Variovorax sp. PBL-E5: one gene and its partners. The protein of the gene in region 3 interacts with the protein of the main gene of each other region in a pairwise test. Links are inferred from orthologs where the notes say so. Each region holds a gene or a part of one and is shown on either strand. Other genes may lie near its edges.

What was found. The genes of interacting proteins can lie anywhere in the genome.
Region 1: the proteins of ftsZ (region 3) and WDLP6_RS01485 interact in binary tests that used the Escherichia coli proteins (3 or more experiments, as listed by UniProt). The link is inferred for Variovorax sp. PBL-E5 from one-to-one orthologs.
Region 2: the proteins of ftsZ (region 3) and rlmN interact in binary tests that used the Escherichia coli proteins (3 or more experiments, as listed by UniProt). The link is inferred for Variovorax sp. PBL-E5 from one-to-one orthologs.

What each region holds. Positions count from the first base shown.
Region 1 is NZ_LR594671.1:304,527-308,344, forward strand. The notes cover bases 780-3,582. They hold WDLP6_RS01485 (rod shape-determining protein), read left to right. Parts: upstream 780-1,560; coding sequence 1,561-2,604; downstream 2,605-3,582. Other genes in these bases: gatA (Asp-tRNA(Asn)/Glu-tRNA(Gln) amidotransferase subunit GatA), read right to left, coding at 780-1,037; gatC (Asp-tRNA(Asn)/Glu-tRNA(Gln) amidotransferase subunit GatC), read right to left, coding at 1,034-1,333; mreC (rod shape-determining protein MreC), read left to right, coding at 2,756-3,582. Outside these bases: more of gatA, read right to left, coding at 1-779; more of mreC, read left to right, coding at 3,583-3,745; rod shape-determining protein MreD, read left to right, coding at 3,742-3,818. UniProt on the Escherichia coli protein: Forms membrane-associated dynamic filaments that are essential for cell shape determination. Acts by regulating cell wall synthesis and cell elongation, and thus cell shape.
Region 2 is NZ_LR594671.1:2,076,059-2,080,069, reverse strand. Bases 237-3,232 are described here. They hold rlmN (23S rRNA (adenine(2503)-C(2))-methyltransferase RlmN), read right to left. Parts: upstream 2,313-3,232; coding sequence 1,161-2,312; downstream 237-1,160. Other genes in these bases: WDLP6_RS10155 (pseudouridine synthase), read right to left, coding at 2,905-3,232; ndk (nucleoside-diphosphate kinase), read right to left, coding at 2,333-2,758; pilW (type IV pilus biogenesis/stability protein PilW), read right to left, coding at 326-1,156; WDLP6_RS10175 (helix-turn-helix domain-containing protein), read right to left, coding at 237-333. In the rest of the region: more of WDLP6_RS10175, read right to left, coding at 1-236; more of WDLP6_RS10155, read right to left, coding at 3,233-4,011.
Region 3 is NZ_LR594671.1:908,323-912,704, reverse strand. What follows is about bases 630-3,434. They hold ftsZ (cell division protein FtsZ), read right to left. Parts: upstream 2,731-3,434; coding sequence 1,528-2,730; downstream 630-1,527. Other genes in these bases: ftsA (cell division protein FtsA), read right to left, coding at 2,889-3,434; lpxC (UDP-3-O-acyl-N-acetylglucosamine deacetylase), read right to left, coding at 630-1,442. In the rest of the region: WDLP6_RS04475 (PIN domain-containing protein), read right to left, coding at 1-22; WDLP6_RS04470 (AbrB/MazE/SpoVT family DNA-binding domain-containing protein), read right to left, coding at 19-279; WDLP6_RS04465 (hypothetical protein), read right to left, coding at 330-506; more of lpxC, read right to left, coding at 519-629; more of ftsA, read right to left, coding at 3,435-4,118; WDLP6_RS04445 (cell division protein FtsQ/DivIB), read right to left, coding at 4,136-4,382. UniProt on the Escherichia coli protein: Essential cell division protein that forms a contractile ring structure (Z ring) at the future cell division site. The regulation of the ring assembly controls the timing and the location of cell division.

The DNA.
Region 1 (3,818 bases), 600 kb from region 3 along the record:
CGGTAATCCCGCGCCCGGTGGCCGAACTTGACGCCGTCGAAGCGGCTCAGGTTGCTCGAGGCCTCGGCCGCCGCAATGATGTAGTAGACGGGGATCGAGAGCTCGGTGCGCGGCAGTGTGATCTCGACGCGCCGGGCGCCCAGCTTTTCGTACTCGGCCAGCGCGGCCTCGATGGCGGCGCGCACGCCCGGGGCCACGCCCTCGCCGAGGAACTCGGTCGGCACGCCGATGCGAAGGCCTTCGATCGAACCGTCCAATGCGCGTGAGAAGTCTTCGGCCGGCCGGTCCAGCGAGGTCGAGTCGCGGTCCGGGTCCGGGCCGCACATCGCGGACAGCAGCAGGGCGCAGTCCTCGGCGGAGCGTGCCATCGGCCCGGCCTGGTCGAGACTGGAGGCGAACGCGACCATGCCGTAGCGCGAGGCGCGCCCGTAGGTCGGCTTGATGCCGGTCACGCCGCAGAAGGAGGCCGGTTGGCGGATCGAGCCGCCGGTGTCGGTGCCGGTCGCGGCTGGCGCGAGGCGCGCGGCGACCACGGCGGCGCTGCCGCCCGAGGAGCCGCCCGGAATGCGCCGCGGGTCCCAGGGATTGCGCACCGGCACCGCGCGCTCGAAGCCGACGGCGGGCACGGCGACGTTCTCGTTGGCCGAGCCCATCGCGAATTCGTCGCAGCTGAGCTTGCCCAGCGTCACGGCGCCGGCCTCGGCCAGCCGGCGTACCACGGTGGCGTCGAAGGGCGAGCGGTAGCCGGCCAGGATGCGCGACCCTGCGGTGGTCGGGAAATCAGTGGTGACGAAGATGTCCTTGTGGGCGATCGGCACGCCGGCCAGGGCCGGCGCGTTGCCGGCGGCGAGCTGTGCGTCGGCCGCGCGGGCCCGGGCCAGCGTGAGGTCTTCGTCGATGGCGACGAAGGCACCCAGGTCCTGATGGCGGCGGATGCGGGCCAGGTGGTGCTGTGCGGCCTCGACCGCCGAGACTTTGCGTTCGCGCAGCGCCGTGGCCAGCCCCGCCACGCCCAATTGATGCAACGCTGCGCTCATTCGATCACCTTCGGCACCAGGAACAGCCCGTTCTCGACCGCCGGCGCGCTGCGCTGATTGGCTTCACGGTTGTCCGGCTCGCTCACCACGTCGTCGGCCAGGCGCAGCGTCACGTCCTGGACCGCGGCGACCGGATGGGCCAGCGGTTCGATGCCGGCGGTGTCGACCGCCCGCATCTGCTCGACCAGGTCGAAGAAGCCATTGATCTGGCCGCGCATGCGTTCGCTCTCCTCGGGTGCAAGCTGCAACCGGGCGAGCGAGGCGATGCGCGCAATATCGGAAGAAGTGAGGGACATCGAAAAAAACGAGAGAACGAACGGCGTACAACAGTACGACAGACCCCATAAAGAGGTGCACCGAACACTGGAGCGACAGGGGGATTCGGGTATTATCCCGCCTTTGCCGCAACCCCCGCGAACGCGGCGGCCTTTGCCGCAAAAACGTTTCAAACCACCCCGTCAAACGACCCAGCAAGAGGGCGACGACATGCCGACGCGCATGCCGTGCTCCAGAGGATTCCACCATGTTTGGAGCTTTCCGTCGGTACTTCTCTACCGACCTCGCGATCGACCTCGGCACCGCGAACACCCTGATCTTCGCGCGCAACAAGGGCATCGTCCTGGACGAGCCTTCGGTCGTCGCCATCCGCCACGAAGGCGGCCCGCACGGCAAGAAGGTGATCCAGGCCGTGGGCCGCGAAGCCAAGGCCATGCTCGGCAAGGTGCCCGGCAACATCGAGGCGATCCGTCCCATGAAGGACGGCGTGATCGCCGATTTCGTGATCACCGAGCAGATGATCAAGCAGTTCATCAAGATGGTCCATCCGCGCTCGCTGCTCACGCCGAGCCCGCGCATCATCATCTGCGTGCCCTGCGGCTCGACCCAGGTCGAGCGCCGCGCCATCAAGGACGCGGCCGAGGCTGCCGGCGCCACCTCGGTCTACCTGATCGAGGAACCCATGGCCGCGGCGATCGGCGCCGGCCTGCCGGTGTCGGAGGCCAGCGGCTCGATGGTGGTCGACATCGGCGGCGGCACCACCGAGGTCGGCGTGATCTCGCTCGGCGGCATGGTCTACAAGGGCAGCGTGCGTGTCGGCGGCGACCGCTTCGACGAGGCCATCATCAACTACATCCGCCGCAACTACGGCATGCTGATCGGCGAGCCGACGGCCGAAGTGATCAAGAAGACCATCGGCTCGGCCTTTCCGGGCTCCGAGGTGAAGGAAATGGAAGTCAAGGGCCGCAACCTCAGCGAAGGCGTGCCGCGCAGCTTCACCATCAGCAGCAACGAGGTGCTGGAAGCGCTGACCGATCCGCTCAACAACATCGTCTCGGCGGTCAAGAACGCGCTCGAGCAGACGCCGCCCGAGCTGGGCGCCGACATCGCCGAGCGCGGGATGATGCTGACCGGCGGCGGCGCGCTGCTGCGCGACCTCGACCGCCTCCTGGCCGAGGAAACCGGCCTGCCGGTGCTGGTGGCCGAAGACCCGCTGACCTGCGTGGTGCGCGGCTGCGGCATCGCGCTCGAACGCATGGACCGTCTCGGCAGCATTTTCACGAGTGAGTAGCTCGCCCCCAGGCTTCGCGCACTTCGTGTCGCTGCGCCTTCCCCCTGCCGGGGGCGGCGCCTGCGGACCGGCGGAGCCGGTTCCGCGGCACCTCCCGAACATACCAATAAATAGCGCTGCCTTCTCGGCGACTCTCGTGGCATAAAGCATCATGCCGCTCGGCACTCTTGATCGCACTGCCCCGCCCCTGTTCAACCAGGGGCCGTCGGCGCTCAGCAAGCTGATCTTCTTCAGCGCGCTGGCGCTGTTCCTGATGGTGGCCGATGCGCGCTTCAACATCGTGCAGCCGCTGCGTGCGGGGATCGGGGCGGTGCTCTATCCGATCCAGTGGCTGGCGCTCAAGCCGGTGCAGCTGATGGTGGGCGGCGGGCGCTACCTCGAAGACTTGCAGGCCGCGCAGAACAACGAGGCGCAGGCGCGCAAGGCGCTGGCGCTGCAGTCCGAGCGCGCGAGCCAGGCCGACACGCTGGCGCAGGAAAACGCGCGGCTGCGCTCGCTGCTCGAACTGCGCCAGACCACGCAGACGCCCGGCCGGGCCGCCGAGGTGCTCTACGACACCGCCGATCCTTATACGCGCAAGGTGGTGATCGACCAGGGGATGACCAACGGCATCGCCGCCGGCTCGCCGGTGATCGACGAATACGGCGTGATCGGCCAGGTCACCCAGGTCCTGCCCTTCACCAGCGAGATCACGCTGGTGATCGACCGCGATCTGTCGATGCCGGTGCAGAACACGCGCACCGGCGCGCGCAGCGTGGCCTTCGGCGATGCCAGTGCGCATGGCGGCGGGCTGGAGCTGCGCTTCATGGCGGCCAATGCCGACCTGCAGGAAGGCGACATCCTCGCCACCAGTGGCGTCGACGGCGTCTACCCGGCGGGGCTGCCGGTCGCGAAGATCGACCGCATCGAACGGCGTGCCGATTCCGCCTTCGCGCGCATCCATTGCGTGCCGCTGGCCCACGTGACGGCGGCGCGCTACGTGCTGGTGCTGGCCCCCGCCAGCGTGGCGCCGCGCCCTCCGGCGGCCGCAGCCGACCTGACCCCGGCCGCCAGGAAGAAGGCCGAGCGGGCCGAGCGCGCGGATGCCAAGGCCGACAAACCGGCCGCCAGGGCCGACAAGAAGGAAAGGCGCACGCGATGATCATGCGTCCCGGCCAGCAGCAGCTCCTGCTGCCCTTGAGCCCCGTGTTCATGTGGGGCAGCCTCGTCGTCGC
Region 2 (4,011 bases), 1.2 Mb from region 3 along the record:
CCTGCTGATGGTGCGATCGGCATCCGCCAGGCCGGCGCGCGGCGCGCCCGGCAGCTTGGCCAGCACCGGCGCGGGATCGATCCGCAGCGCACGGCATACGCTGGCCGCGAGTGCGCGCGCGAACACAGGGTCCGGCAGCGCATCGATGTCGTCGGCCTCGAGGGCAGCCAGCTTCTGCGTCGACACCTTCAGCGCCGCCGCCACCATGTCGATGTGCAGGCCATGCGCTTCGCGCGCCTCGCGCAGCATGTCGCCGGCCGTCATGTGCGCGGTGTCGGGGCCGCCCAGCGGCACCGAGGCGGAGGTGCCGAACTCGCTGATCCGCTCACTCATTGAAGTTTCCGCGCTCGTACGCGCTCGCCTCCCGCGATTCGGGGAAACGGCGCTGCAACTGGCTTGCGAGTTGCGCGGCGGCGTCGCGGTTGTTGAGGTGGCGCTCGACCTTGATGCCCAGCCAGAGCGTCTCGGCATTGGCCGAGGGGCCATTGTTGACACGGCGAATGTAGAACTGCGCACGCGCCCATTCCTCGCGCTGCGCCAACAGCACGGCCAGGTTGAAGCCGATCACCGGATTGCCGGCATCGAGCTCGTAGGCCTGCGTGAGACTGCGCTCCGCCTCGGCGCGCTGGCCGGCCTTCATCTGGCACACGCCCTGGGTCATGAACGTCTTGGCGCGCTCGCCGTAGGTCGGGATCGCCAGCGCCGCCGAGAACTGCGCCTGCGCATCGGCGTAGCGGTTCTGCTGGCACAGCAGCCAGCCGTAGTTGTGCAGCACGTTGGGGTCGCGCGGATTGAGCGCGATGGCGCGGCGAAAGCTGTCTTCGGCCAGGCCCGCGTCGTCGAGCCGCATGTAGACCAGGCCGCGCAGGTTGTAGGCATCGGGGAAAGTCGGGTCGGCCGCCAGCGCCTGTTTGATCTCGTCGAGCGCCACCTTCGTCTCGCCGGCCTGGAAGTAGCCGATCGCGAGTTCCATGCGCAGCTTGGCGCGCTTGCGGCCGGCGGTCTCGTCGGAGTCGGTCACGATGTCGGCACCGTTGCCCGCCGTGCTGCCGACGGTGCCGGCCTTGTTGGCGCAGCCCGCCAGCAGCACCGCCGCGGCCAGGCCGAAAAGGACCCGCATCCACAGCTTGTGCACGATCGGAAAGGCATGGCTCATCGCTTCATCGCTCCTGGGCAGTGGGTGTGGTGGTGGCCGCCTTGCGGGCCGGATGCAGAACAACGGTACGCCGCTGCGCCATGCGCTGGGCGGCATGCGTGCGGTCCTTCACATCGCCGGCCAGCTGACCGCAGGCCGCATCGATGTCGTCGCCGCGCGTCTTGCGCACGGTGGTCACGATGCCGGCCTCGCTCAGCACCTTGGCGAAGGCGAGCACGCGGGCCTGCGGCGAGCGCAGCAAGCCGGAGGCCGGGAAGGGATTGAAAGGAATCAGGTTGAACTTGCAGGACATGCCCTGCGAGCGCACCAGTTCGACCAGCTGGCGCGCATGCTCGGGCTGGTCGTTGACGCCGTCGAGCATGCAGTACTCGAAGGTGATGAAATCGCGCGGCGCATGCGCAAGATAGCGCTTGCAGGCCTCGAGCAATTCGGCGATGGGGTACTTGCGATTGAGCGGCACCAGATCGTCGCGCAGCGCGTCGTTGGGCGCGTGCAGCGACACGGCCAGTGCCACCGGGCAGTCCGCGCCCAGGCGGTCGATCATCGGCACCACGCCGGAGGTCGACACCGTCACACGCCTGCGCGACAGCCCGTAGGCGTTGTCGTCGAGCATGGTACGCAGCGCCGGCACGAGAGCGGCGTAGTTCTGCAGCGGCTCACCCATGCCCATCATCACGACATTGGAGATCACGCGCTCGTCGCGCTGCAGATGCTTGCGCAGGAAGTGCTCGGCGAACCAGAGCTGGGCGACGATCTCGCCGGTCGTGAGGTTGCGGCTGAAGCCCTGATGGCCGGTCGAGCAGAACCGGCAGCCGACGGCGCAGCCGGCCTGCGAGGAGACGCACAGCGTGCCGCGGTCGTCCTCGGGAATGAACACCGCCTCGACCGCGTTGCCGTCACCGACGTCGAACAGCCACTTGATCGTGCCGTCGGCCGACGCGTGCTGCGTGATCACCGGCAGCGGCTCGATGCGCGCCGTGGAGGCGAGCTTCTCGCGCAGCGACTTCGCGAGATCGGTCATCTGCGTGAAGTCGGCCGCGCCGCGCTGGTGGATCCAGCGGAACAGCTGCGTCGCGCGGAAACGCTTCTCGCCCAGGCCCTCGCAGAACGCGGCCAACCCCTCGAGATCGAATTCGAGCAGGTTGGTGGTGGTCATCGCGTCAGGCGGGTTGAACCTCAGCGTGCGTAGACGTTGAGGCCGGCGAAGAAGAAGGCGACTTCGGCCTGGGCGGTTTCCGGAGCGTCCGAGCCGTGCACTGCGTTGGCGTCGATGCTGTCGGCGAAGTCGGCGCGGATGGTGCCGGCGGCGGCCTTCTTGGGATCGGTGGCGCCCATCAGGTCGCGGTTCTTGGTGATGGCGTCTTCGCCTTCGAGCACCTGCACGAAGACCGGGCCGGAGATCATGAACTCGACCAGGTCCTTGAAGAAGGGACGCGCCTTGTGGACCGCATAGAACTGCTCGGCTTCATTGCGCGACAGATGCACCAGCTTGGCGGCCACGACCTTGAGGCCGGCCGCTTCGAAGCGGGAGACGATCTTGCCGATGACGTTCTTCGCCACGGCGTCGGGCTTGATGATGGAGAGGGTACGTTCGATGGCCATTGAAGTGATTTCCTGAGAACTTGGATCTGGATGTGGCTGCGTCACGCCGCGCCGCTCGCGCCTGCCTGACAAAGCCTCTAATTTTAACCGGCGCGGTCAGCACGGCCCGTGACGAGCCGACGAAAAACCGCGGCGCCGGCCCGTTTTCAGCGGCCGCGGCGACGTCCGCCGCTCGGCCCGCCGAAATTACCGCCGCCACCGCCGCCGCCGCGACGCGGGCCCTGGCGCTGCTCCTTGCGCTGACGCGAGAAGCTGTCGGCGCCAATGTACCCGAGCGAGGTCTTCATCGGATCGGGCTGGTTGGCGCCGCTCGGCGGACGGTCTTCGCCCTGGCGATTGCCGCCCTGTCGGTCGTTGCGGTTGTTGCGGCGGCCCTGGGGCGGGCCGCCGGCGTTGCCGCCGCTGCGGCCGCGATCGCCGCGCACGCCCTGGCCGCCGCCCAGCGGATTCGGAATCGGCGGCTCGCGCATGTCGTCGCGCGGACCGCCACCGCCACCTCCGCCGCCATTGCGATTGCCGCGCCGCTTGCGATTGCGGTTGTTCCGGCCACCGCCGTCCTGGCCGGGCCCCTGCCCCTTCGGGCCCATGCCAGAGCGCGGTGCACGCTCCCCGGAACCCGCAGCCTCGAACAGCGCGCGGATGTCGCGCTCGTCCAGCTCCATCCAGGCGCCGCGTTTGAGGCCGCGCGGCAGCACCATCGCGCCGTAGCGAATGCGGATCAGGCGGCTCACCGCATGGCCGACCGATTCGAGCATGCGCCGCACCTCGCGGTTGCGGCCTTCGGAGATCGTGACACGGTACCAGCAGTTCGAGCCTTCGCCGCCGCCCTCCTCGATCGAGCCGAACTGTGCCATGCCGTCGTCGAGCCGCACGCCGTCGAGCAGGTGCTGCTTCTCTTCGCTGCTGAGCGCGCCGAGCACCCGCACCGCGTATTCGCGCTCCAGCCCGAAGCGCGGATGCATCAGCTGGTTGGCGAGTTCGCCGGAGCTGGTGAAGAGCAGCAGGCCTTCGGTATTCAGGTCGAGACGGCCGACCGATTGCCATTTGCCCTGCTGCAGGCGCGGCAGCTTGCGAAATACGGTCGGGCGGTTCTGCGGGTCGTCGTGCGTCACGACCTCGCCGACCGGCTTGTGATAAGCGATCACGCGCGCCGGCGGCGGTGCGATGCGAAAGCGGATCGGCTTGCCGTTGATCTTCACCTGGTCGCCGTACTGGATGCGCTGGCCGATGTGCGCCGGCTCGTTGTTGACCGA
Region 3 (4,382 bases):
TGTTGGTGTCCAGCGCTATCACTTCGCTGACCTGGATCCGTGCTTTTCCTTGAGGTGTGCCGCCACGCCAGCGTCCATTTCTTCGACGGTCAGAGCCCGCCGGGGTCGCGCCAGAAGGCCCCTGAGTGCCTTGACCGGCTTTGGTGACGGCCGCTTCAGGATGATGGTGTCGTCGTCGACGACGGTCACCAGCAATCGATCGCCAGCTTCCAGCCCAAGCCGTGTCCTCGCGGCGCTCGGCAGCGTCATCTGGCCTTTGGATGTCAAGGTGGTCTGCATCAACATTCCTTACGAAGACGTAAGGATACCATTCGGTACGGATGCGGTGCTCAGACCACCCGTTCCGCGATCAGGACCGCAAAGAACCCGAACGCCGCCAGCAGCGTCCACTTCAGCACAACCCACCCGAAGCGCCGGTACTTGACCCGCCCCGTCCCCGCATAGAACGCGAACGAAGCTCCCGCCACCAGCAACAGCAGCAGGACGGCCCAGCGGAACAGCAGCATCGACCGGCGTGCCTACCAGGCCCGCGCGACTTCGGCGAAGCCGACCGGCGCGCGCTTCTCGTCGTCGAAGGTCACGATCTCGTAGGCGTCTTCGTGCGCCAGCAACTCGCGCAGCAGCTTGTTGTTGAGCGCGTGACCGGAACGGTAGGCGCTGTAGGCGGCCAGCAGCGGCCGGCCGATCACGTAGAGATCACCCATCGCATCGAGGATCTTGTGCTTGACGAACTCGTCGTCGTAGCGCAGCCCGCCTGCATTGAGCACCTTGGTATCGTCCATCACGATCGCGTTGTCGAGCCCGCCGCCGAGCGCGAGCCCCTTCGAGCGCATGTACTCGACCTCCTTGGTGAAGCCGAAGGTGCGCGCGCGCGCGATGTCGCGGCTGTAGGAGCCGCTGCCGAGGTCGAACTCGACGCGCTGGCCGGTCGAATTGACCACGCGGTGGTCGAAGTCGATCTCGAAGCTGAGCTTGTAGCCGTGGTAAGGCGCAAGGCGCGCCCACTTGCCCTCGGCGCCCTCGCCTTCGCGCACCTCGACCGGCCGCGTGACGCGGATGAAGCGGCGCGCGGCCTTCTGCAGCTCGATGCCCGCGCTTTGCAGCAGGAACACGAAGGACGATGCCGAGCCGTCGAGGATCGGCACCTCGTCGGCCGTGATGTCGATCTGCAGGTTGTCGATGCCCAGGCCGGCGCAGGCCGACATCAGGTGCTCGACGGTCTGCACCTTGGCGCCGCCCGATGACACGGTCGACGCGAGCCGCGTGTCGGTCACCGCCTCGGCCGTCATCGCGATCGACACCGGCTCGGGCAGATCGACGCGGCGGAACACGATGCCGAAATCGACCGGCGCCGGCCGCAGCGTCAGGTCGACCCGCTGGCCGCTGTGCAGGCCCACGCCGACGGCGCGGGTGATGGATTTGAGGGTTCGTTGGGCAAGCACGGCACCGATTTTAGGAGCGCGAGGTGTCCGGCGTACCGTCCGCCTCGCTATGTCCGCGATAGCCGCCATATCCGCCCGGGCGTGCTCAATCCGCCTGCCTGCGCAGGAAGGCCGGGATCTCGAAGTCGTCCATGCCACCCGACGACAGTGCATCCACCTTGGCCGCGGCCATCGTGCGGTTGGTGCGCCACACGCTGGGCACCGCCATGCCTTCGTAGTTGGGCTGGCCGCTCGGATGCGCGCCGCCGCCCAGCGTCGGCACGTGGAACGGAATGTTGTCCGTGCCGGTGCGGATCACCTCCAGCGTCGGGGCCTGGCGGCGCGCGTCCTGGCGCGAGAGGCCGGTCGCGACCACGGTCACGCGCATTTCGTCGCCGAGGCTTTCGTCGTAGGCCGCGCCGTAGATCACATGCGCATCGGGCGAAGCGTAGGCGCGGATGGTGTTCATCGCCAGCTTCGATTCGCTCAGCTTGAGCGAACCCTTCGACGCCGTCACCAGCACCAGCACGCCCTTGGCGCCCGAGAGGTCGATGCCTTCGAGCAGCGGGCAGGCCACGGCCTGCTCGGCGGCGATGCGCGCGCGGTCCGGGCCGCTGGCCGCGGCCGTGCCCATCATGGCCTTGCCGGGCTCGCCCATCACGGTGCGCACGTCCTCGAAGTCGACGTTGACGTTGCCGTACTCGTTGATGATCTCGGCGATGCCGCCGACGGCATTCTTGAGCACGTCGTTGGCATGCGCAAAGGCCTCGTCCTGCGTGACCTCGTCGCCCAGCACTTCGAGCAGCTTCTCGTTCAGGATCACGATCAGCGAATCGACGTTGGCTTCGAGCTCGGCCAGGCCGGCATCGGCATTGGTCATGCGCTTGCCGCCTTCCCAGTCGAAGGGCTTGGTCACCACGCCGACGGTGAGGATGCCCATCTCCTTGGCCACGCGCGCGATCACCGGCGCCGCGCCGGTGCCGGTGCCGCCGCCCATGCCGGCGGTGATGAACAGCATGTGCGCGCCCTGGATGGCGCCGCGGATGTCGTCCACCGCGACCTCGGCGGCCTCGCGGCCGATCTCGGGCTTGCTGCCTGCGCCGCGGCCCGTGAGGCCGAGCTGGATGGTCTTGTGCGCGTTGCTGCGGTTGAGCGCCTGCGCGTCGGTGTTGGCGCAGACGAACTCCACGCCCTGCACCCTGCGCTCGATCATGTGCGCGACCGCGTTGCCGCCGCCGCCGCCGACGCCGATCACCTTGATCTGCGTGCCCTGGTTGAATTCTTCGACTTCGATCATTTCGATGGCCATTTTCTGACTCCTAAATTTGCAGTTGCCGTGTATATGAATTGAATGTTCTTCTAGTAACCGGAAGGATTCTCAGGATGGTGGCCCGGTTCGTCGCCATCGCTCGTTGAAATGCCGTTGCGGACTTCCGCGCGCCAGCCAGAGTGGGTAGAAGTTCATGATCAGAAATTCCCCACGATGAAATCCTTGAAGCGGCCAAACGCGGTTTTGACCGAGCCGTTCTTCTGCGCGACCTTGAAGCCGCGCAGCCGCGCATAGCGCGCTTCCTCGAGCAGCCCCATCACGGTCGCGGCGCGCGGCTGCGCGACCATGTCGGACAGCGCGCTCGAATACTTCGGAATCCCTCGGCGCACCGGCTTGAGGAAGATGTCCTCGCCGAGCTCGATCATCCCGGGCATCACCGCGCTGCCGCCGGTCAGCACCACGCCCGAGGACAGCACCTCTTCGTAGCCCGACTCGCGCACCACCTGCTGCACCAGCGAGAAGATCTCCTCGACGCGCGGCTCGATCACGCCGGCCAGCGCCTGCTTGCTCAGCATGCGCGGGCCGCGGTCGCCGAGGCCCGGCACCTCGACCTGGGTCTCGGGGTCGGCCAGCAGCTGCTTGGCGTAGCCGTTCTCGACCTTGATGTCCTCGGCGTCCTTGGTCGGCGTGCGCAGCGCCATCGCGATGTCGCTGGTGATCAGGTCGCCGGCGATCGGGATCACCGCGGTGTGGCGGATCGCGCCGTTGGTGAAGATCGCGACGTCGGTGGTGCCGGCGCCGATGTCGACCAGCACCACGCCGAGCTCGCGCTCGTCCTCGGTCAGCACCGCGAGGCTGGAGGCCAGCGGGTTGAGCATCAGCTGGTCGACCTCGAGGCCGCAGCGGCGCACGCACTTGATGATGTTCTCGGCCGCGCTCTGTGCACCGGTCACGATGTGCACCTTGGCTTCGAGCCGCATGCCGCTCATGCCGATCGGCTCCTTGACGTCCTGGCCGTCGATCACGAATTCCTGCGGCTCGACCAGGAGCAGCCGCTGGTCGCTGGAGATGTTGATGGCACGCGCCGTCTCCACCACGCGGGCCACGTCGGCCTGCGTGACTTCCTTGTCCTTGACCGCCACCATGCCGCTCGAGTTGATGCCGCGGATGTGGCTGCCGGTGATGCCGGTGTAGACGCGGCCGATCTTGCAGTCGGCCATCAGCTCCGCTTCCTTGAGCGCCTGCTGGATGCTCTGCACCGTGGCGTCGATGTTCACCACCACGCCGCGCTTGAGCCCGTTGCTGGGCGCGATGCCGAGGCCGGCGAGCTTGAGCTCGCCGTTGGGCAGCACCTCGGCCACCACCGCCATCACCTTGGCGGTACCGATGTCGAGGCCGACAACCAGGTCTTTGTATTCCTTGGACATGAAACTTCCTCTGTTCGCTATTTCTTCTTCGCGTCCGGTGCGACCGTGGTCACGCCGTGCAAGCGCAATGCGTAGCCATCGTTGTGCCGCAGATCGGCGCCCTCCACCGCGGCGAGCGTGCGCCCGTAGCGGCTTGCCACCGGCGTCACCGTGCGCAGGAAACGCTGCGTACGGGCCACCACTTCATCGCCCGACCCGCGGCCGAGTTCGATCACCGCACCGGTCTCCAGCACGACGCGCCAGCTGCCGCGGCTCGACAGCGAG